Regions from separate parts of the Cryobacterium sp. TMT1-19 genome, predicted to be linked through region 1. Evidence: predicted binding sites of a transcription regulator. Region 1 holds the regulator's gene; each other region holds the start of a gene.
What was found. The regulator LexA, encoded in region 1, represses DNA repair genes until DNA is damaged. The targets are predictions, from matches to a motif close to TCGAACANNTGTTCGA.
Positions count from the first base shown of each region.

Region 2: a site for LexA is predicted at 1,913-1,928, ahead of E3T40_RS12985 (DUF222 domain-containing protein). Genes of this name have one in related genera too.
Region 3: a site for LexA is predicted at 1,343-1,358, ahead of E3T40_RS08270 (DUF222 domain-containing protein). Genes of this name have one in related genera too.

Region 1 covers NZ_SOHB01000041.1:29,341-36,302, reverse strand. The annotation lists gene E3T40_RS11175 (methylenetetrahydrofolate reductase) at 1-352, shown strand, start outside; gene metE (5-methyltetrahydropteroyltriglutamate--homocysteine S-methyltransferase) at 349-2,691, shown strand; gene lexA (transcriptional repressor LexA) at 2,925-3,629, opposite strand; gene E3T40_RS11160 (LysM peptidoglycan-binding domain-containing protein) at 3,913-4,269, shown strand; gene E3T40_RS11155 (histidinol-phosphate transaminase) at 4,319-5,398, shown strand; gene hisB (imidazoleglycerol-phosphate dehydratase HisB) at 5,425-6,048, shown strand; gene hisH (imidazole glycerol phosphate synthase subunit HisH) at 6,045-6,677, shown strand; gene priA (bifunctional 1-(5-phosphoribosyl)-5-((5-phosphoribosylamino)methylideneamino)imidazole-4-carboxamide isomerase/phosphoribosylanthranilate isomerase PriA) at 6,735-6,962, shown strand, end outside.
Region 2 covers NZ_SOHB01000049.1:87,157-94,118, forward strand. The annotation lists gene E3T40_RS12975 (hypothetical protein) at 1-887, opposite strand, end outside; gene E3T40_RS16400 (hypothetical protein) at 1,147-1,305, shown strand; gene E3T40_RS12980 (GYD domain-containing protein) at 1,395-1,628, opposite strand; gene E3T40_RS12985 (DUF222 domain-containing protein) at 1,948-3,402, shown strand; tRNA gene E3T40_RS12990 (tRNA-Arg) at 4,408-4,479, opposite strand; gene E3T40_RS12995 (iron ABC transporter ATP-binding protein) at 4,648-5,301, opposite strand; gene argS (arginine--tRNA ligase) at 5,355-6,962, shown strand, end outside.
Region 3 covers NZ_SOHB01000032.1:1,095-8,056, forward strand. The annotation lists gene E3T40_RS08265 (MATE family efflux transporter) at 1-1,193, opposite strand, end outside; gene E3T40_RS08270 (DUF222 domain-containing protein) at 1,451-2,197, shown strand; gene E3T40_RS08275 (M13 family metallopeptidase) at 2,310-4,274, shown strand; gene E3T40_RS08280 (serine hydrolase) at 4,350-5,252, shown strand; gene E3T40_RS08285 (YbdD/YjiX family protein) at 5,343-5,576, opposite strand; gene E3T40_RS08290 (carbon starvation CstA family protein) at 5,573-6,962, opposite strand, start outside.

The sequences.
Region 1 (6,962 bases):
CCTGCGAGCCCGTGCCGCCGGGGTCGAATTCCCGATCCTGCCCGGGATCATGCCGGTCACGAGCCCGGCCCGCCTGCGCCGCATCCTCGAGTTGTCCGGTGAGGAACTGCCGTCCGAGCTGGCGATCGCGCTCGAGGTGGAGCCGACGAAGGAAGGCCAGCGTGAGATCGGCATCCGTCAGGCCACCGAACTGGCCCGGGAACTCATCGCCGGCGGTGCCCCCGGGCTGCACCTCTACGCCTTCAACCAGCACGAGACCGTGCTCGCCGTGCTCGACGGCTGCGGTCTGCTCACCCCCACCCTGCCTGCTTCCGCACAGCCTGCCCCTCACCCCGTCAAGGAGAACCGATGACCCACTCTTCCGCCTTTTCCGCCTTTCCCGCCGGCACCATCCTGGGCTACCCGCGCATCGGGCCGCGCCGCCAACTGAAGAAGGCCGTCGAAGCGTTCTGGACCGGATCGGTCAGCGCCGACGAGCTCGAGGCGACCGCGGCCGCCCTGCGTCAGAGCACCAGGGAGCGCCTCGTGCTGCTGGGACTCGGCCGGGACGACTCGTCCATCCCGGAATCGTTCTCCTACTACGACCAGATGTTGGATGCCCTGTGCACGGTGGGCGCCGTCCCCGCCCGGTTCGCGCATCTGCGGGGCGCGGACGGCCACCTCGACCTGGCCGGCTACTTCACCCTCGCCCGCGGCGAAGGGGAGAATCCGCCGCTGGAGATGACCAAATGGTTCGACACCAACTACCACTACCTGGTGCCGGAGATCGGCCCCGAGACCGAGTTCACCCTCGCCGGCACCCGCCTGGTGCGCGAGTTCGAGGAGGCGAAGGCGGCCGGATTCCTGACCCGGCCCGTCATCGTCGGCCCGGTCACCTTCCTGCTGCTGAGCAAGCCCAGCGACGAGGCCCCGGCCGGATTCAGTCCGCTTGACCGCCTCGACGACCTTGTGCCGGTCTACGCCGCCCTCCTGCAGCGGCTGCGCGCCGCCGGAGCCGAATGGGTGCAGCTCGACGAGCCTGCCCTGGTCAGCGAGAGCATCGACACCCCGAGAACGGATGCCCTCGCCGGCCTCCGCTTCGCCTACAACACCCTCGGCGCCCTCGCCGAGCGTCCCGCCCTGTTCGTCGCCGCGCCGTACGGCAGCCTCGACGACGCCCTACCCGTTCTTGCCATCACCCCGGTGGAAGCCATTGGGCTTGACCTCGTGCGGGGAAGCGTGCCGGCGGAGACCCCCGGACTGGACACGACCACTCTCGTGGCCGGCATCATTGACGGCCACAATATCTGGCGCGGCGACCTGGCCGCCGCCTTCGACACGGCGGCCGGCCTGGTCCGCCTCTCGCCGCGGATCTCGGTTTCCACCTCAACCTCGCTGCTGCACGTTCCCCACGACGTCGACGATGAATCGGCGCTGGACGACGACCTGAAAAGCTGGCTGGCCTTTGCGGATCAGAAGGTCGCGCAGGTTGCCACACTCGCCCGCGGCCTCAGTCTGGGTCGCCGTGCCATCGAGACCGACCTCTCTGCGGCCTCCGCGGCCCTCGACGCGCGGGGGGTGGCTCCCGGAGTCCACGATGGCGCCGTTCGGGTGCGCGCCGACGCGCTCGCTCCGGGCGACTTCACCCGGGGCGCCTACGCAGACCGAGTGGCAGCCCAGGAGATGGCCCTCGGGCTGCCGTTCCTGCCGACGACCACGATCGGATCCTTCCCGCAGACCGGGGACATCCGTCGGGCCAGGGCGCAGCTGGTACGGGGGGTGCTGAGCACCGCGGAATACCGGGACCTGATGCGCGCCGAAATCCGTCGGGTCGTCGCGTTGCAGGAAGACATCGGCCTCGACGTGATCGTGCACGGGGAGCCGGAACGCAACGACATGGTGCAGTACTTCGCCGAGAACCTGGACGGCTTCGCGGTCACCGAGAACGGCTGGGTGCAGTCCTACGGCAGCCGGTGCGTGCGCCCGTCGATCCTCTGGGGTGACGTGTCCCGACCGCGGCCCATCACGGTCGAGTGGTCGGCGTTCACGCAGGGGCTGACGCCCAAGCCCGTCAAGGGGATGCTCACCGGTCCGGTCACGATCCTCGCGTGGTCGTTCGTGCGCGACGACCAGCCGCTGGGCGAGACGGCCAGGCAGGTGGCCCTGGCCCTCCGGGACGAGATCGCCGACCTGGAGACGGCCGGCATTCAGATCGTCCAGGTCGACGAGCCCGCGCTGCGGGAGCTGCTGCCGTTGAAGCAGAAGGACCAGGCGGAATACCTCGACTGGTCGGTGGGGTCCTTCCGCCTGGCGACGGCCGGTGCGGCCGTGGCCACCCAGATCCACACCCACCTCTGCTACTCGGAGTTCGGGGTGGTCATCGACGCGATCCGCAACCTGGACGCCGATGTGACCAGCATCGAGGCGGCACGCTCTCGCATGGAGGTGGTGGGCGATATCCGGTCCCAGGGCTTCGACCACGGTATCGGCCCGGGAGTGTGGGACATCCACTCGCCGCGTGTGCCGAGCGTATCCGAACTCACCGACCTGCTCGAGCGCGCCGCGGCAGCCATCCCGGCCACCCGGCTCTGGGTGAACCCCGACTGCGGCCTCAAAACCCGCGGCTACGCCGAAACCGTCCAGTCCCTGCACAACATGCTCGCCGCCACCCGCATCCTCCGCGCCCGCCTGACCTCCTCCGTCTCCGCCTGACCCCGCCTCCACCCACACAAAAGCCGGGCACGACACCAAAAACAGTGTTCGTGCCCGGCCCACAAGACCCGGATCACAAGACCCGACCGAAATAACCATGGTGACTCAACGCACGCGCGTCTCCACGACGCTGGTCGAAACCGTCGAGACCAAGAGTCGGACTGAAGTGCTGAAGTGCTGAAGTGCTGAAGTGCTGAAGCGCTGAAGTGCTGATGTGCTGTAGTGCTGATGCCCTAAACCGACCGCAGCACTGCCACAACCTTCCCCAGAATCTCGGCGTGATCGCCGACGATGGGTTCGAAGTTGGTGTTGCGGGGCAGTAGCCAGGTGTGCCCGTCGCGCTGGCGGAAGACCTTGACGGTTGCCTCGTTGTCGAGCATGGCTGCAACGATTTCACCGTTTTCGGCGGTCTTCTGCTGCCGCACGACGACCCAGTCGCCGTCCATTATGGCGGCGTCGATCATCGATTCGCCCGACACCTTGAGCATGAACAGGTCGCCCTTGCCCACCAGCTGGCGGGGTAGCGGGAAGATCTCGTCGATCTGCTGTTCGGCGGTGATCGGGATGCCGGCGGCGATTCGACCGACGAGCGGAACCATGGCGGCGTCGCCGACCTGCACTCCGGTGTGGAAACTCTCCGAGGATCCGGCCGTCGTGTCTTCGGGCGACTGCGGAATCTCGATGAGCACCTCCAGTGCTCGGGGACGGTTCGGGTCTCGGCGGAGGTAACCGCTCAGTTCCAGCTGGTTGAGCTGGTGGGTGACGCTCGACAGTGACGACAGGCCGACGGCGTCGCCGATCTCGCGCATGCTCGGCGGATAGCCGCGTTGGCTGACCGAGCGCTGGATGACGTCGAGGATGGCGAGCTGCTTCTCGCTGAGGCTCTTGCGCCGTCTGGTGCCGCCCTTGTCGCGGGGACCGCTGGTGTTCTGTGCCACGTTCGTCGCTCCTCGTTTTGATTGATGCGCTGGCGGCAAACAGCGAATGCCGCCGATTCACGCGAATGTCGGGGGTGCCTGATTGAGTGTCAATCAACAATCGAAACTGTATCCGCGTTGAGCCCATTAAACAAACATGTATTCGAGTGGGTCGGAGTAAATATTTCAGAAACTACCGAATAAAGCTTGATTGTTCGAATAATCGAATATACATTCGGAACATAAGTTCGCATCCGGCTCTCCCGGCCGAGAGTCGGATGCGTCTTCTCACAGGAGGTATGACATGAGCACTGCACTTGAACGAGGCGCCCCCATCGCGACCGGACGCACCCGGCTCCGACTCACCCGGCGCGGTCGCGTCGTTTTCACGTCCCTGGCTGCCTTTCCGCTCGTAGCCGTGGCCCTGGTCGTCACCCTCAACGGAGGCATCGCCGCCGCCGAGAACTCGACCGTCGCTCGCGTGGCCACGGCCTTCGACTACGTCACTATCAAGTCGGGGCAGTCGCTCTGGCAACTTGCCGAGACAATCGCGCCCACGTCCGATCCGCGCGAGGTGATCGCCGAGATTGTGAGCCTCAACCAGCTGCCGTCCGACAGCGTGCAGCCCGGTCAGCGGCTGGCGCTTCCGAACGACCTGTGAACTACCCGCGGCGAGCCCCCGCCGGTCTCACCCCGGTAACATGGGGGGAGTGACCAGTCTCAACGATCTTCCCCTTCGCGATAATCTGCGCGGACTCACTCCCTATGGGGCGCCGCAGTTGCACGTGCCGGTGGCTCTCAACGTGAACGAGAACACCCACGGCATCCCGGCTGAGGTGGCGCAGGACATCGTGGCGGCGTTGGCTCTGGCGGTCACGACCGTGAACCGATACCCCGATCGGGAGTTCACCGAGCTGCGGGATTCCCTCGCCCGTTATCTTGGTCACGGCCTCACCCGAAAGAACATTTGGGCCGCCAACGGTTCCAACGAGGTTCTTCAGCAGGTGCTGCAGGCCTTCGGCGGCCCGGGTCGGTCCGTGCTCGGCTTCGCGCCGACCTACTCCATGTACCCTCTGCTCGCCTCCGGCACCGGCACCCGCTGGATCGCGGGTGGTCGTGACGCAAAGTTCGAACTCTCCCCGGCCACGGCGCTCGAGTGGGTCGACCGGGTTGCCCCTGACGTCGTCTTCCTCTGCTCGCCGAACAACCCCACCGGCACGCCCCTGTCCCTGGAAACGATCGAGGCCGTCTACGATGCGAGCGACGGCATCGTCGTCGTCGACGAGGCGTACGCCGAGTTCGGGACGGATGACGCGCCAACCGCCCTGAGCCTGCTTCCCGGCCGGGAGCGCCTGCTGGTGTCCCGCACCATGAGCAAGGCGTTCGCCTTCGCCGGTGTGCGCGTCGGCTATCTGGCCGCCGATCCCGCTGTGACGGATGCCCTCCGCCTGGTTCGTCTGCCCTACCACCTGTCCGCGCTCACCCAGGCTGCCGCGGTCGCCGCGCTCGTCCACACGCCCGCGATGCTTGCCATGGTCGACGACATCCGCGGGCAGCGGGACCGCATCGTGAGCGAACTGGCCCGGCTTGGCTACACTCCGCTGCGCAGTGCGAGCAACTTCGTGCTGTTCGGCGGCGTTGAGGACCCTCGGGCCACCTTCGAGGCGCTGCTGGCGGAAGGCATCCTTGTGCGCGACGTCGGCATCCCGGGCCACCTGCGGGTCAGCGCCGGCACCGAGGCCGAGACCACGGCGTTCCTCGACGCCCTCGAGGCGCTTGGGCGGTCGTGAACGGCTCGGGCCAATAAACTAGCCGTATGAGCTTCTCTTTCGCGACCACCTCGCCTCGTTTCGCCCACCTGCAGCGCGAGACCAGCGAGTCGAGCATCGACCTGTCGCTCAATCTCGACGGCACCGGTGAGTCGGACATCCAGACGTCGGTCCCGTTCTTCGATCACCTGCTCACGGCCTTCGCGAAACACTCGTTGACCGACCTCACCGTGCGCGCCCGCGGCGATATCGAGATCGATGTGCACCACACGGTCGAGGACGTCGGCATCCTGCTCGGCCAGGCGATCAAGCAGGCTCTCGGGGACAAATCCGGCATCTCCCGCTACGGTGACGCCGTCGTGCCGCTCGACGAGGCCCTCGTACAGGCCGTCGTCGACATCTCCGGGCGCCCCTACCTCGTGCACCAAGGCGAGCCGGCCGGTTTCGAGTTCCACCTGATCGGCGGCCACTTCACCGGCTCCATGGTGCGCCACGTGTTTGAGGCTATCGCCTTCAACGGCGGCCTCACGGTGCACGTCACCGTGCAGGGCGGCCGCGACCCGCACCACATCGCCGAAGCCGAATTCAAGGCGTTCGCCCGCGCGTTCCGCCAGGCGAAGGCGCTCGACCCGCTGGTGTCCGGCGTCCCCTCGACCAAGGGTGCGCTGTGACCAGCGTCGTTGTCCTCGACTACGGCACCGGAAACGTGCACTCCGCCGTCAAGGCACTCGAACTCGCCGGGGCCGAGGTGACGCTGACCAGCGACCGCCGTCAGGCGCTTGAGGCCGACGGGCTCGTCGTGCCCGGCGTGGGCGCGTTCAGCGCCGTCATGCAGGCTCTGAAGGCGGTGCACGGCGACGAGATCATCGACCGCCGGATCGCGGGCGGACGCCCGGTGCTGGGCATCTGCGTGGGCATGCAGATCATGTTCGAGCACGGCGTCGAACGCGGCGTGGACACGGAGGGGCTGGGCGAATGGCCCGGCACCGTGACGCAGCTGACGGCGCCGGTGCTGCCGCACATGGGCTGGGACACGGTCACGCCGGGGGAGGGCTCGACGCTGTTCCATGGCCTCGAGCAGGAGCGCTTCTACTTCGTGCACTCCTACGCCGCCCAGGAATGGTCCCTCGACGTCATGCCACCGTTCCCGAAACCGATTCTCACCTGGTCCGAGCACGGACAACCTTTCCTGGCCGCCATCGAGAACGGACCGCTTACCGCCACCCAGTTCCACCCGGAGAAATCCGGTGAGGCAGGCATCCGTCTGCTCCATAACTGGCTCGGCACAGTCAAGAACTGACCTTGACTTTTCCCTGACTGACCTGGTCGCCGCGACCATTCCCAACCGAGGACACCCATGACTGTGAATACCCCTTCCCTCCGTCTCGTTCTGCTGCCCGCCGTGGATGTGGCCGACGGCAAGGCCGTTCGCTTGACCCAGGGCGAAGCCGGCACCGAGACCAATTACGGCGACCCCGTCGACGCGGCACTTGACTGGGCCCGCCAGGGCGCCGAGTGGATCCACCTCGTCGACCTCGACGCGGCCTTCGGTCGCGGCAACAACACGGATGTCATCCGCACTGTG
Region 2 (6,962 bases), on a different contig from region 1:
ACGCTGATGTCGAACCCGGCAGCGCTGCAGGCCGCGCTGACACGGGCCAGAGCCTGCCCCCACTCTGTCGACAGCGGATCGATTTGCTCGCTGGCCGACGACGGCAGCAGGCCCTTCAGGGCCTCCACCTGGTCCGCCACCGCGGAGCCGGGCACGGTGTCCACGCGGGCGCTCAGCCGCGCAACGAGCCGTGCGGCTCCCTCGAACTCCTGCTGGGTTGAGGGCACTGCTAGCAGCGAACCGTACGCATTGTGCATCAGCGTCACAACGTCACTCACTTGGCCGCAGGTGTCCTCCGCGTTCACGGGATCCGCAGAAGGCGATGCGGTGACGAGCGAGGCATTCGTTAGAGTGCCGACGACGAAACCGACACCCAGTGCGACAAGGATGCCGAGAACCAGGAGAGCGTTGCGGTCGCGTCCGCTGGCGGGCAGCGCAGTCTCGTCGAGTACCTCCTCGAAAAACGGTTGAAGCGAACCCTCGGACGTCCCCTCGTGCATCGTCCGGGGACCAGTCTTCCTCGGTGCCGTCGACTCACCGGGGGAGCGGGGCGGCTGGGTGTTGACCGCGAATTCGGCCGCACGGATCGCGGCGGCGATCGCGGCACGGTCGGCGGCCACCGTGGCCTGCAGCTCCCGCAGTGCGGCGGTGGCCTTCGGATCGCCGACGGAGTCGCCGTTCGCCGAGAAGACGCGCTTCTGGAGGTCGCGCAGCTGGTTTGCCGGGGACGGTGAGCCATCCGGTGCCGCCTCGGCGGGGTGAGTCGCCCACCACAGGGCGTTGAGCACGTTCTTCTCTCCCGAGTAAGCGACCCGAACCGCCGCGAGGTAGGCCGGATCGCGCTGGGCCAGCGAGTACGCGTCTTTGAAGCCGTGGTCACGCACCACTGAGAGCCCCCGATCGTCGATTCGGTCAGCATGGCACAGAGCCCGGTCGTTCCCGCACTGTTTCCCTTTCCGCTTCGCGTGCCGATTCCCTTTCCGCGTCGCGTACCGATTCCCTTTCCGCGTCGCCGCCAGTCGGCGTCGCGCCGGAGCTGCGCCGCTGCGCCGCTGCGCGCCTTGCGTGCCACGCGCGCAACGGCGCACGATGCGCGCGAGACGGTTGCCGCGGCACCGGCCCGCACGGACGCCGCAGACTGGAGTAATGGAAGAGTTCGCCCTCGACGGTGACGGCCCGGTGTGTCCGGCGTGCGGGGCCGAAATGACCCCCGACGGTGTGGACACCGCTCAGGGGCTCGAGTCCTGTCACCGATGTCCGCGCTGCAGACTGGTCGTCATCGTTCCGGGCAACTGGGCGGAGTAGGTGTCAGCCGATGGCCATCCGGCTCGGGGCGTCACCGCATCCGAGTGCCCATGGATGCTGCGCTAGAGCGGGAGAACGCCGCTGCAGACCTACTGGCCGGGAGCCCGATACGCCGGCGTTTTCTTGGCGGCGTCGGACGGCTCCGGAACCTCGATGACCCCCAGAACGTCGGTCTCCCCGAAGGCGTAGTAGAAACTCTCGACCGACCCACCCACCGATTTGAGGGCTGCGACCAGCGTCTCCCGACGGCCGGTACCGCCTTCGCGCATGAGGCCCCTGATACCTTCGCCCACGTAGTTCACTTCAAACAGATACGTGCTCATGGTCAGTCCCGTCCTGTGATGTGCAGGACGCGGACATCCGGAGCAATGCCCGAGACCTGTGTGCGGCAACCCGCCGAGGCACGGCAACGACGCTCGGTTCCCGAAGTGGGGCTGCGACACATGGTAGGCCCGGCTTTTCCCGGGGACAACGGGGCGGCCGCCCAGCCTCAGAGGGCTCCCGACCCGGTGGTAGAGCTGGGCGAGACCCGAAGCGATGCCTCCAAGATCGATGAACAGGACTTCGAATCTCAACCTCCAAAAATCCTCAACTATCTGACAAATTCTCGACTATGTGTACGCAATGAGGTATCCTCGTAACATGACCAACCTCGCGGAAGACCTCAGGCAGGCGGCCGATGCCGTGGCCCTGCTGGGCTCATCATGCGCCGATCTCGCGGCCCTTCCTGATGCCGAGGTGTTGGCCGGTCAGAAGCGAATCGCTTCGATCCGCCGTCTCGTCGATACCTATGCCGCCTGGATGGCGGCGACCATCGCCGAGCGTTCCCGACCGGAGCTCGGGCACTCGGGCCTGGCGGCGCAGCAGGGGTACCTCTCGCCGGTGGCCCTGATCCAGAACTCGACCGGCTCGTCCAAGGGCGACGCCTACAAGCTGGTCGCAGTCGGCACCATGATGGCCGATGCCGAGGCGGCCGACAGGCTCGTCGAGGCGGCGCTCTCCTCGCCCGACAGGGATGCCGCCGAGGTCGCCGAATTCGAGGCGAAGGTGCCGTGGCAGGCACCGATCGCCCGGGCCGTCACCGCCGGAACCCTTTCCGTCGACGCGGCCGAGTCGATCCGCGCGGGGCTGGGCCAGATCGACGCCTCGGTCACCGCCGAGAAGCTCGCGGTGGCGCTGGAGGCGCTCCTGGCGGAGGCGTCGTCACTGAATGCCGATCAGGTGTTCAAATGGGCGAGACGGATGCGCGACCAGCTTGACGAGGCCGGCATCGCCGCCCGGGAGAAGCAGGCCTCCGACGACCGCTACCTGCGGGTCTACCGGCTGGGCAACGGCAACGTACGACTCAGCGGGCTGTTTGCCCCCGAAGACGGCGAGTTCATGCTCTCCACGTTCGACTCGATCACGGGCCCGCGCCGCGGCGGGGTGCGATTCGTGGATGCAGAGCGGGCGGCCTGGGCAAAGAAGATGCAAGACGACCCCCGCACGACCGAACAGATCGCCGCTGACTCCCTCGTGCAGCTGCTCAAAATCGCCGGCGAGGCCGACCCGGGCCGGGTCTTCGGCGGGCGCCGACCCTCGGTGCGCGTGATCGTGACCGAGAAGGCGCTCAAGCCGGAAGCAGACGCGCAGGAAGCAGAGGCGCGGCAGCCGGCCGCACCGGCCGGCCACGGGCAGATCGAGGGCAACCCGGTCCCGATCTCGCAGGAGACCATCGACCGGCTGCTCTGCGACACCGGGACCCGCGGCATCAAATTCGACGACAACGGCCAGATCATCAACGTCGGCCGCGAAGAACGACTCTTCACCGAGAAACAGCGCGCCGCAATGGCAGTCCGTGACGGCGGATGTCTCTGGGTCGACTGTGAGAAACCGCCAGCGTGGGCAGAAGCGCACCACATCAACGAATGGCTCAAAAACAACGGGTATACGGACCTCGCCGACGGGGTACTCCTCTGTCATCCCCACCATCTGCTGCTGCACAACCAGCACTGGACGATCAGCCGCACCGGAACGCAGTACTGGCTTGGGCCACCGGTCGAGGTAGATCCGGAGCAGACGCTGGTGGCACTGCCGAGCAAGCGGGCAGCGCTGTAGCTCTTGGTCTCGACGGGCTCGACCCGCGTCGCGGGAATCTCCGGACGGGCCGTCACCGGGTTTCGAGGGAGGGGCGGGGCAGTTGCTTCCAAACCGGCACAGGCGATCGACCGCGACGCGGGATGAGCGTGGGTTCCGCGACTTCTGAGGGAGCGGTCCGTGGTTCCCGAGCGAGCGTTCCGGGACTCCCGTGTCTTCTCGTCACAGGCTGAGCAGCAACTCTCTCCCGAACGAATTCGACGGAGATTCTGCCCGAAACTGCCCCAGGAAACCCAAAAATGTGGTTTCAGACCAGAATCTCCGTCGAACCGGTCCACCACCGGGCCCGGAGCTTCAGAGGCGGTAGCGGTATTCTCCGCGTTGCACGCGATTCCGGAGGGGCCGGGGCACAGCAACCTCGCTGCCTCCGGATTCGAACGGGGGGAAGGTCTTGGTGGCAGCCCTTCCCCGGCCATCGTCTGTAAGTACCGCGGTCTCGAGTCGTTGCGGTGGGGCTCCGACGACGTGCTCCCAGACCCGACCGCCGCGGGCGCCGACGTCCACGTGATCCCGTCGCGCTCCTCAGCTGATCTGCGTACCCATCGGATGGCGGCGGTCCCGCCCCGGTGTGGCTCAATGGTCATCGCTGACCTGTCGGTAGCGCGGGTGACCGGTGCGACCACGGCATAGCGACGCCGAGCCTCGTCGGCGAGGGCTTCATGCCGCACACCTACCGGGTCACGCATCCGCGCCCTGTTGAGTTCCCCGGTCCGCGCATCGAGTTCGCCTTGCGCGATGGTTTCCGCACTGAGCCGGTAGGCACTGAGCCGGTAGGCACTGAGCCGGTAGGCACTGAGCCGGTAGGCCGGCAGCGGGGTGCCGGGATCCGGGCGTAGCCGAGCGGCAGGGCATCAGAGTCGGCGGCGAGGAACTGTGGGCCAGTGTGGGCAAACGGCGTAACAAAGCCTTCAGATCTTGTCACCGATTAGCCCGCGACCCGAGTGTTCGCACGAACTCTGACTGTTGTGCCCCCAGGCAGATTCGAACTGCCGCCCCTGCCTCCGGAGGGCAGTGCTCTATCCCCTGAGCTATGGGGGCCAGGGAAAGCACTAGGTTATCAGCATCCGGGCAGGCGATGTTCCGCATCGAGTTCGACGGATGCGGTCGAGCCCGCCCGGCACACCACCCGAACTCGACCGGAAAGGCCGAATTCGGCAGGTTCGGGCAGGTTCAGGTGGGTTCCGCCGCGCGGTCCGCCCGGGCGTGTTACTGCAGGTTCGCGATCGCCGCGGAAACGAGTGACTCGGCGTCGCCCGGCTCGACGAACTCGCTCGAGCCCACCGTGATCCAGTAGGTGGAGGTGAAGACCTGGGCCACACCAGTGCCGCCGGCAGCCGAAAAATAGCCCTCGACGGCGGGCAGCGTGCCATACGTGGGAACGATCTGGCTGGAGCTGATGGCATCGTTCTTCAGCTGCGACAGCAGCACGTCGTTGGGCTGGGTCACCGAGACCTCGATCGTTCCGTCGCTGGATTGATTGAGCAGTCCGCAATTCAGCCCCTGGTACTCTGCCGCCGTCTGACCCGCGGCGATGGTCGGCTCGAAACCGGGGGCGGTGCCGTAGCTCGGGTTGAAGGCGTAGACGTCGTCTAGGGTGAGCACCTGGTCGCAGGTAAATGTGACCGGGGTGCCTGCTGCCGTGGGGGTGGGCGTCGGCGTCGCGGTGGGCCCCGGTGTCTGCGTCGCGTCCGACGTCGACCCGGGAGTAGATGATGGCGACGCTGCCGACGGGCTGCTTTCCGGGGTGGAACCCGAACCGCAGGCAGCCAGCGCCACGACGGCGACCGTGCCGGTGGCAAGGAGAAGGGTGGTGCGCAGGAGCCGTCCGCGCGGGAGTCTGGGCGAGAGGGAGTGAGTCACGCTTGACCTTACCAAGAGGGTTGTCTGTGACCGGGCCGGTAAGCTTGCTTGTCGTGACTCCCGCTGAGCTTTCCCAATCCCTGCTCGACCTCATCCTCCAGTTGAGCGAGCGTCGACGCGAGGCCGGAATCGACGTGACCGACGTCAACCTGACCGGGGCGGATGTCACCCTCGAGCGTCCGAGAAACCGCGACCACGGTGATTGGGCCTCCAGCATCGCGATGAAGATCGCCAAGCCACTCGGCTCCAACCCGCGCGAGGTGGCCGCCGAACTGGCTGCCGGCCTGGAACAGCTTCCCGACGTGGCCTCGGTGGACGTCGCCGGACCCGGCTTCATCAACATCCGTCTCGAGGCCGCCGCCGCCGGCGCACTCGCCAAGACCATCGTCGATGCGGGCCCCGCTTACGGCACCGGGCACCTCTACGACGGCCTCAAGATCAACCTCGAATTCGTGTCCGCCAATCCCACCGGCCCCATCCACATGGGCGGCGTGCGCTGGGCGGCCGTGGGTGACAGCCTGGCCCGGGTGCTGCAGGCGGAGGGCGCCGACGTCACCCGCGAGTACTACTTCAACGACCACGGCTCGCAGATCGACCGCTTCGCCCGCAGCGTGCTCGCCGGCTATCTGGGCGAGCCCACCCCCGAAGACGGTTACGGCGGCGCCTACATCGGAGACATCGCCGACCAGGTCGTGGCCAGCCACGAAGGCGACATCGCGGTGCTGGCCCGCGATGAGCAGCAGGAAGTCTTCCGCAGCGTCGGCGTCGATTTGATGTTCACCGAGATCAAGGAGAAGCTGCACGGCTTCGGCGTGGACTTCGACGTGTACTTCCACGAAGACTCCCTGCACGAGTCCGGCGCCGTCAACCGGGCCATCGAACGGCTGCGCGAACAGGGCCACATCTTCGAAGAAGACGGGGCCATTTGGCTGCGCACGACCACGTTCGGCGATGACCGCGACCGCGTCATCATCCGTTCCAACGGCGAACCGGCCTACATCTCCGGCGACCTCGGCTACTACCTCGACAAGCGTGAGCGCGGTTTCGACCAGAACTTGATCATGCTCGGCGCCGACCACCATGGCTATGTCGGCCGCATGATGGCCATGGTCGAGGCGTTCGGCGACGTGCCCGGCGTGAACCTGCAGATCCTGATCGGACAGATGGTCAACCTGCTGCGCAACGGCGAACCGGTGCGCATGAGCAAACGGAACGGAACGATCGTCACCCTCGACGACCTCGTCGACGCCGTCGGCGTGGACGCCGGCCGCTACTCCCTGGTGCGGTCCAGCAGCGACACCCAGCTCGACATCGACCTCGACCTGCTCGGCAAGCGCACCAACGAGAACCCGGTCTTCTACGTGCAGTATGCGCATGCCCGTACCTGCTCAGTCGCCCGCAACGCGGCCACCGCGGGGGTGGAACGCACCGCATTCGCCCCAGAGCTGCTCACCCACGACAGCGAATCGGCCCTGCTCGGCGTGTTGCAGGAATACCCGCGCGTCGTCGCGCAGGCCGCCGAACTGCGCGAGCCCCACCGTATCGCCCGCTACATCGAAGAGGTTGCCGGCTACTACCACCGCTGGTACGACAGCTGCCGGGTGATCCCGCTCGGCGACGAACCGATCACCGACCTGCACCGCACCCGGCTCTGGCTCAAC
Region 3 (6,962 bases), on a different contig from region 1:
ACCGCGACTGCCAGCGGCACGAACGCGGCCAGGTTCACCAATCCGGTCAGGGCCAGGTAGCGCGCGTCGCCGGCACCGATCAGCACTCCGTCGAGCACAAAGACCACCCCGCCGAGCGGAACGGATAGCCCGAGCACGATCAGGGCCGCCGGCAGCAGGTCGCTGACCTCGGTCGCGTTCGTGAACAGTCGGCCGAGCACGCCGCTCGCGGCGATCACCAGCAGCCCGAGCGCGGACCCGCTGAGCACGCCCCATTCGAGGCAGCGCCTGAGCACCGCGCGCACCTCGGCCAAGTTTCCGGCGCCGAGGCCCCGGCCCACCAGCGCCTGTGCCGCAATCGCCAGGGCGTCAAGGGCGAACGCGAGCGTGGCGAACAGGGTCATCGCGATCTGGAAGGCGGCGAGCTCGGGAGAACCAAGGCTCGTGGCCACGAAAACCGCGAGCAACATGGCCGCACGCAGGCTCACCGTGCGCAGGAACAGCCAGCCGCCGGATGCCGCGCCCCGCAACATCCCGACCCGATGCGGGCGCAGCGGCGCACTCTCGCGGCGGGCGTGGCGGCCGACGACGGCAAGGTAGACCGCGACCATCGCCCACTGTGCCACGACCGTGCCGAGGGCGGATCCGACGATGCCGAGTCCCAGGCCGTAGATGAACACCGCATTCAGCAGAATGTTGACCGAGAACCCGATCCCGGCCACCCACAGCGGGGTGCGGGTGTCCTGCAGCCCGCGGAGCAGCCCGGTCGCCGCGAAGACGAGCAGCATGGCAGGCAGTCCGAACATCGATGGGCCCAAGTAGCTGACGGCCGCGGCGGTGACGGCGGGCTCGGCGCCGAACGCGCCGACGAGCAGGGGGGTGGCGAACCAGCCCGCAATCGCGAGCAGCACACCGAGGCCGAGGGCCAGCCAGAGTCCGTCGATGCCGACGGCGACCGCACGGCGGCGGTCGCCGGCCCCCAGCCAGCGGGCCACCGCGGGCGTGGTGCTGTAGGCCAGGAAGACCATCAGGCCGATGATCGTTTGCAGCACGGCGCCGGCCAGGCCGAGTCCGGCCAGCGGAACGGCGCCGAGGTGCCCGACCATGGCGGAGTCGGCGAGCAGGAAGAGCGGTTCGGCGATGAGCGCGCCGACGGCGGGGATGGCGAGGCGCAGGATCTCGCGGTCGATGGGCTGCGGGCGGAGCACGGTGATGGTGATCCCAAAACTCTAGTTCAGCCCCTCCGCACCCGGTGTCCGCTTCCGGTGGTCGAGCCTGTCGAGACCCGGCGAGCCAATCTCCGCGCTGCCAGACAAGACTTCGAAACTAGTGCTATACAGTGTCCATAATAAGTGACAGACTCTCAACTACCTGTACTACATCAGGTATCCTCGTAGTTTGACGAACCTCGCGGATGACCTCAGGTAGGCGGCCGATGCCGTCGCCCTGCCGGGCTCCTCGAGCGCCGACTATGAGGCTCTGCCGACGGGCTCTTCGCCCCCGAAGACGGCGAGTTCGTGCTCTCCACCTTCGACTCCATCACCGGACCCCGCCGCGGCGGAGTGCGCTTCGTCGACCCGGAACGCGCCGCCTGGGCCCAGAAAATGCAGACGACCCGCGCAGCACCGAGCAGATCAACGCGGACTCCCTCGTGCAGCTGCTGAAGATCGCCGGCGAAGCCGACCCCGGCCGGGTCTTCGGCGGACGCCGCCCGGCGGTGCGCGTGATCGTGACCGAGAAAGCTCTCACAGCCGAACCCGGCGAGCCGGGTGCCGCCGAACCCGCCGCTCACGGGCAGATCGAGGGCAACCCGGTCCCGATCTCGCAGGAAACCATCGACCGGTTGCTCTGCGACACCGGCACCCGCGGCATCAAATTCGACGACATCGGCCAAATCATCGACGTCGGCCGTGACGAACGACTCTTCACCGAGGCACAGCGCGCCGCGATGGGAGTGCGCGACGGTGGATGCCGGTGGGTCGACTGCGACCGATCACCGGCCTGGAGCGAAGCCCACCACATCAACGAATGGCTCACAGACAGCGGAGACACCAACCTCGCCGACGGAGTACTGCTCTGCCACCCGCACCATCTACTGCTGCACAACCAGCACTGGAAGATCACCCGCACGAGAACGCAATACTGGCTCAGGCCACCGGTGGAGAACGATCCGGAGCAGACACTGATCGCACTGCCGAGCAAGGCGGTGGGGCTGTAGCTCCGGGTCTCGGCGGGCTCGACCAGCGGGCCGGGAGGTCCACCGCCATCCGTGTGCACACCCGACGGGTCTCTACCAGCTCGGCCACTGTCACAGCGAATAGGGTGGAGGTATGACTGACCAGGGGACCGCATCCGGAATCGACCGCGACGAACTTGACCTCGAGGTGCGTCCGCAGGACGACCTCTTCCGCCATGTGAACGGCAAGTGGATCGCCCGCAGTGAGATCCCGGCCGACAAGGCCCGCTGGGGCTCGTTCTACCTGCTCGCCGAGGAATCGGAGAAGGCCGTCCGGGAAATCATCCTCGAAGCCCAGACCGCCGCCCCCGGCACCGAGGAGCGCAAATTCGGTGACCTCTATGCCAGCTTCCTGGACGAGGACCGCGTCGAAGAGCTCGGAGCGACCCCGCTCGCGGCCGATCTCGCCATCGTCGACGCCGTCACCTCCGTCCCCGAGCTGCTCGGCACCCTCGGCCGCCTCGAGCGCGCGGGTGTGTCCGGCGCCTTCGGTCTCTTCGTCGACAACGATCCGGGGGACCCCGAGCGCTACCTCGTCTTCGTCGAGCAGGGCGGGCTCGGCCTCCCCGACGAGTCCTACTACCGCGACGAGAAGTTCGCCGCGATCCGGGAGGCCTACCAGGCGTTCCTGACCCGGATGTTCGGCCTCGTCGGCACCCCGGATGCCGCCGGTCGCGCCGAGCGCGTGTTCCTTCTCGAAACCGAGCTCGCCACCCACCACTGGGACAAGGTGCGCTCGCGCGACAGCGAGAAGACCTACAACCTCAAGACCTGGGGTCAGGTCACCGCGCTGGCCGCCGGCGCCGACCTGCACCTTTGGCTTGACGGGCTCGACGGCCCGGCCGGTGCTCTCGACGAGGTTGTCGTGCGCCAGCCCAGCTTCGTGACCGGTCTGGCGGAGATGCTCACCGAGGACCAGCTCGAGGGTTGGAAGGACTGGCTACGGTGGCAGATCATCCGTTCCAGCGCCGCGTTCCTGTCGAGCGATTTCGTCGAGTCCAGCTTTGACTTCTACGGTCGCACCCTGACCGGCACTCCCCAGTTGCGCGAGCGCTGGAAGCGTGGCGTCTCGCTCGTCGAGGGGGCGCTCGGCGAGGCCGTCGGGCGCATCTACGTCGAGCGGCACTTCAAGCCCAGCGCGAAGGCGAGCATGGACATACTCGTGGCCAACCTGGTCGAGGCCTACCGCCGGAGCATCACCGAACTCGACTGGATGACCGCGGAGACGCGCGCCCGTGCGCTCGACAAGCTCGAGAAGTTCACCCCCAAGATCGGCTACCCGGTCAAGTGGCGGGACTACTCGACCCTTTCGGTCGACCCGGCCGACCTGATCAAGAACGTGCGCGCCACGAGCGAGTTCGAGTTTCAGCGGGAATTGGGCAAGATCGGCAACCCGCTCGACCGCGACGAGTGGTTCATGACCCCGCAGACGATCAACGCGTACTACAACCCGGGCTTCAACGAGATCGTCTTCCCGGCCGCCATCCTGCAGCCGCCGTTCTTCGACGATGCCCGCGATTCCGCCGCCAACTACGGCGCGATCGGCGCCGTCATCGGGCACGAGATCGGCCACGGCTTCGACGACCAGGGCTCGAAATACGACGGCACCGGGCTACTCACCGATTGGTGGACCGAAGATGACCGCACGGCCTTCGAAGAGCGCACCGGCTCCCTGATCGAGCAGTTCAACGCGCTCGCCCCGCATCAGGTTCCCGACCACCACGTGAACGGCGCACTCACCATCGGCGAGAATATCGGCGACCTCGGCGGGCTCTCCATCGCTTGGAAGGCCTACCTGATCTCGCTGGACGGCCAGGCGCCGCCCGTGATCGACGGACTCACCGGCACCCAGCGCTTCTTCCTCTCCTGGGCACAGGCCTGGCAGCTCAAGATGCGTGACGAGGAGGCCGTCCGCCTGCTCTCGATCGACCCGCACTCGCCCAACGAATTCCGCTGCAACCAGATCGTGCGCAACATCGACGAGTTCTATACGGCGTTCGGCGTCACCCCGGACGACGCTCTCTGGCTGGACCCGGAAAAGCGCGTTACGATCTGGTGACCTCAGCGCGACCGTAAGCCCGTGTCACCGGGGTCGAGCAGCCCGAATCTACGTAAGGACCTGCCCACTGTGGCCATGCCATCCCAGGACTCAGAGCGCCGGTCTCGCCACTCCTCGGCGCGCCGCGGCAGGCACGGCGGCGTGGACGCCACGGCGAACTTCGGCCGCGGGTTCCAGGCGCTCGGTGACCTCGCGGTCGACGGGGTGCAGGTGTCGGCCCGCGCCACCGATTTGGTCACCGGCCGGGTGCTGTTCTCCGTGGACGACCACGTGGTCATGCCCACCGCCGGCATCGGCACGGTGCTTCTGCTGATCGAGGTCGCCGCCCGGCTCCGCGACGCCGACTTCGGCGCGTACACGATCCTCGATCGCACCGTGTCCGATTCGGTCGCCGGATCCGGCCTCTGGCAGCACCTGCAGGCTCCCTCGCTGCCTATCGCCGACCTCGCTGCGCTGATCGGTGCCATCAACGACAACCTGGCCACCAATGTGCTGCTCCGCGCAGTCGGCCTGGACGCGGTGCGGTCCCGCGCCGAGCAGCTCGGACTCAGCCGCACCGCCCTGCTCGACCTTGTGCGCGACCGGCGCGGTCCCGATGACGCGCCTCAGCTCTCGGTCGGCAGCGCCAAGGAGCTCACCTGGCTGTTCACGGCGCTGGCCCGGGGGGAGGTCGTCGATGCGGAGGCGAGTGAGCGCGTGCTCGGCTGGCTGTCGCTCGGCGCCGACCTGTCCATGGTCGCCAGCGCGTTCGGGCTCGACCCGCTCGCGCATCGGTCCGGAGATCACGGCCTCCTGCTGGTCAACAAGATCGGAACGGATGCCGGCGTGCGCAGTGAGATCGGCATTCTGCGCGGCCCGCGCGCCGGGGTGACCTACATGGTCTCGATGTCCTTCGCGGACACCCGCCTCTCGTCCCGGCTCGCGGTGCTCGACGGGATGCGCGCGGTCGGCCTCGACCTGCTGGAATACGTGCACTGACCGGCGTCGCCGGTGAAAACAGGAAAACAGGGCTGCCCCCGCGAAGGAATCCTTCGCGGGGGCAGCCCTGGGTGGTGGTGGCGCACCCGCTCAGCAGCACCGACCCTGGGGGTTGATGTCCTGGCGGTCAGTCTGGTCGCGCCAGAATTCGCGTTCCGTCATCATCACTGGTCCGGAGCAGGCGGCGGCATCCGGGTCATGAATCGATTCGTCATGGGCCTCATGGTGGGCCTTGTACTTGTCGTAGGCGTCTTCACCCATGACCCCCCTCATGAACCAGGCGAAGCTCTTCGCGCCGTGGCGAACACTAGCGAGCAGATTCATCGGCGGGTCGTCCTCCCTGCCTTGTCCAGCTTGGCCTGGGCGATCTGGGTGTCCCAGCGTGCGGCCAGCTTCTTCTCTTCCGGAGTGGCCACGAAGCCGGACGGGGCGAACATCTGCGACGCCACCGCGTCATCCTCGTTGGTGCCGAAGCTGCGGGTCTTGTAGGACTTCCAGGTGGCTTGCACGGCGGTGACCATCACGATGATGGCCAGCACGACGAACAGGATCGAAAGGACGCCCTGCACCATCGTGTTGCGCACGACCGCCTCCATCGCCTCGACGGTCTTCGCCGTGCCGAAGCTGGTGAGTCCCTCATCCAGAGCGTTGGAGAACGCTCGATTCTGGGCGAAGTAGCCCACGGCGGGAACGGTCGAGAAGATCTTCAGGAACGACGCGTAGATGGTCACGACGGCGGCGAAGGTCAGCGGCAGCGCCACAACCCAGAGGTACGTGAACAGCCCTCGCTTGGCCACGATCGCCAGGCAGACGGCCAGGGCGATGGCCGCCAGCAACTGGTTCGCGATTCCGAACAGCGGGAACAGGGTGTTGATGCCACCGAGCGGGTCGGTGACGCCCATCACGAGCACGGCACCCCAGGCGGCGACCATGATCCCGGTCGTGACCCAGGCGCCCAGGCGCCAGGAGGTGTTCTTGAACTTCGGGAAGAAGTTGCCGAGGCTGTCCTGCAGCATGAACCGGGCCACGCGGGTTCCGGCATCGACGGCGGTCAGGATGAACAGCGCCTCGAACATGATGGCGAAGTGGTACCAGAACGCCATCATCCCCGAGCCGCCCACAAGCTGGTGCATGATGTTGGCGAGGCCGACCGACAGGGTCGGGGCGCCGCCGGTGCGGGACACGATGGTCTCCTCACCCACGTTCTTCGCGGTCTCGGTGAGCATCTCGGGGGTCAGGTTGACGCCGGTCAGGCCGAGGCTGTTCACGAATGTGACAGCACCCTCAACGGTGCCGCCGGTCAGGGCCGGCGAGGAGTTCATGGCGAAGTAGATGCCGCGGTCGATCGACAGCGCGGCGACGAGCGCCATGATGGCGACGAATGATTCCATCAGCATTCCGCCGTAACCGATGAACCGGGTCTGGCGTTCCTTCTCGATCAGCTTCGGTGTCGTGCCGGAGGCGATCAGGGCGTGAAAGCCGGACAGGGCGCCGCAGGCGATGGTGACGAAGAGGAACGGGAAGAGCGAGCCGCTCACCACGGGGCCGCCGCCATTCACGAACTCGCTGGCGGCCGGGGCCGAGATCTCGGGGCGGACGATGATGATGGCGATTGCCAGCATCCCGATCGTGCCGATTTTCATGAAGGTGGACAGGTAGTCCCGGGGGGCCAGGAGCAGCCAGACCGGAAGGATGGCGGCCACGAAGCCG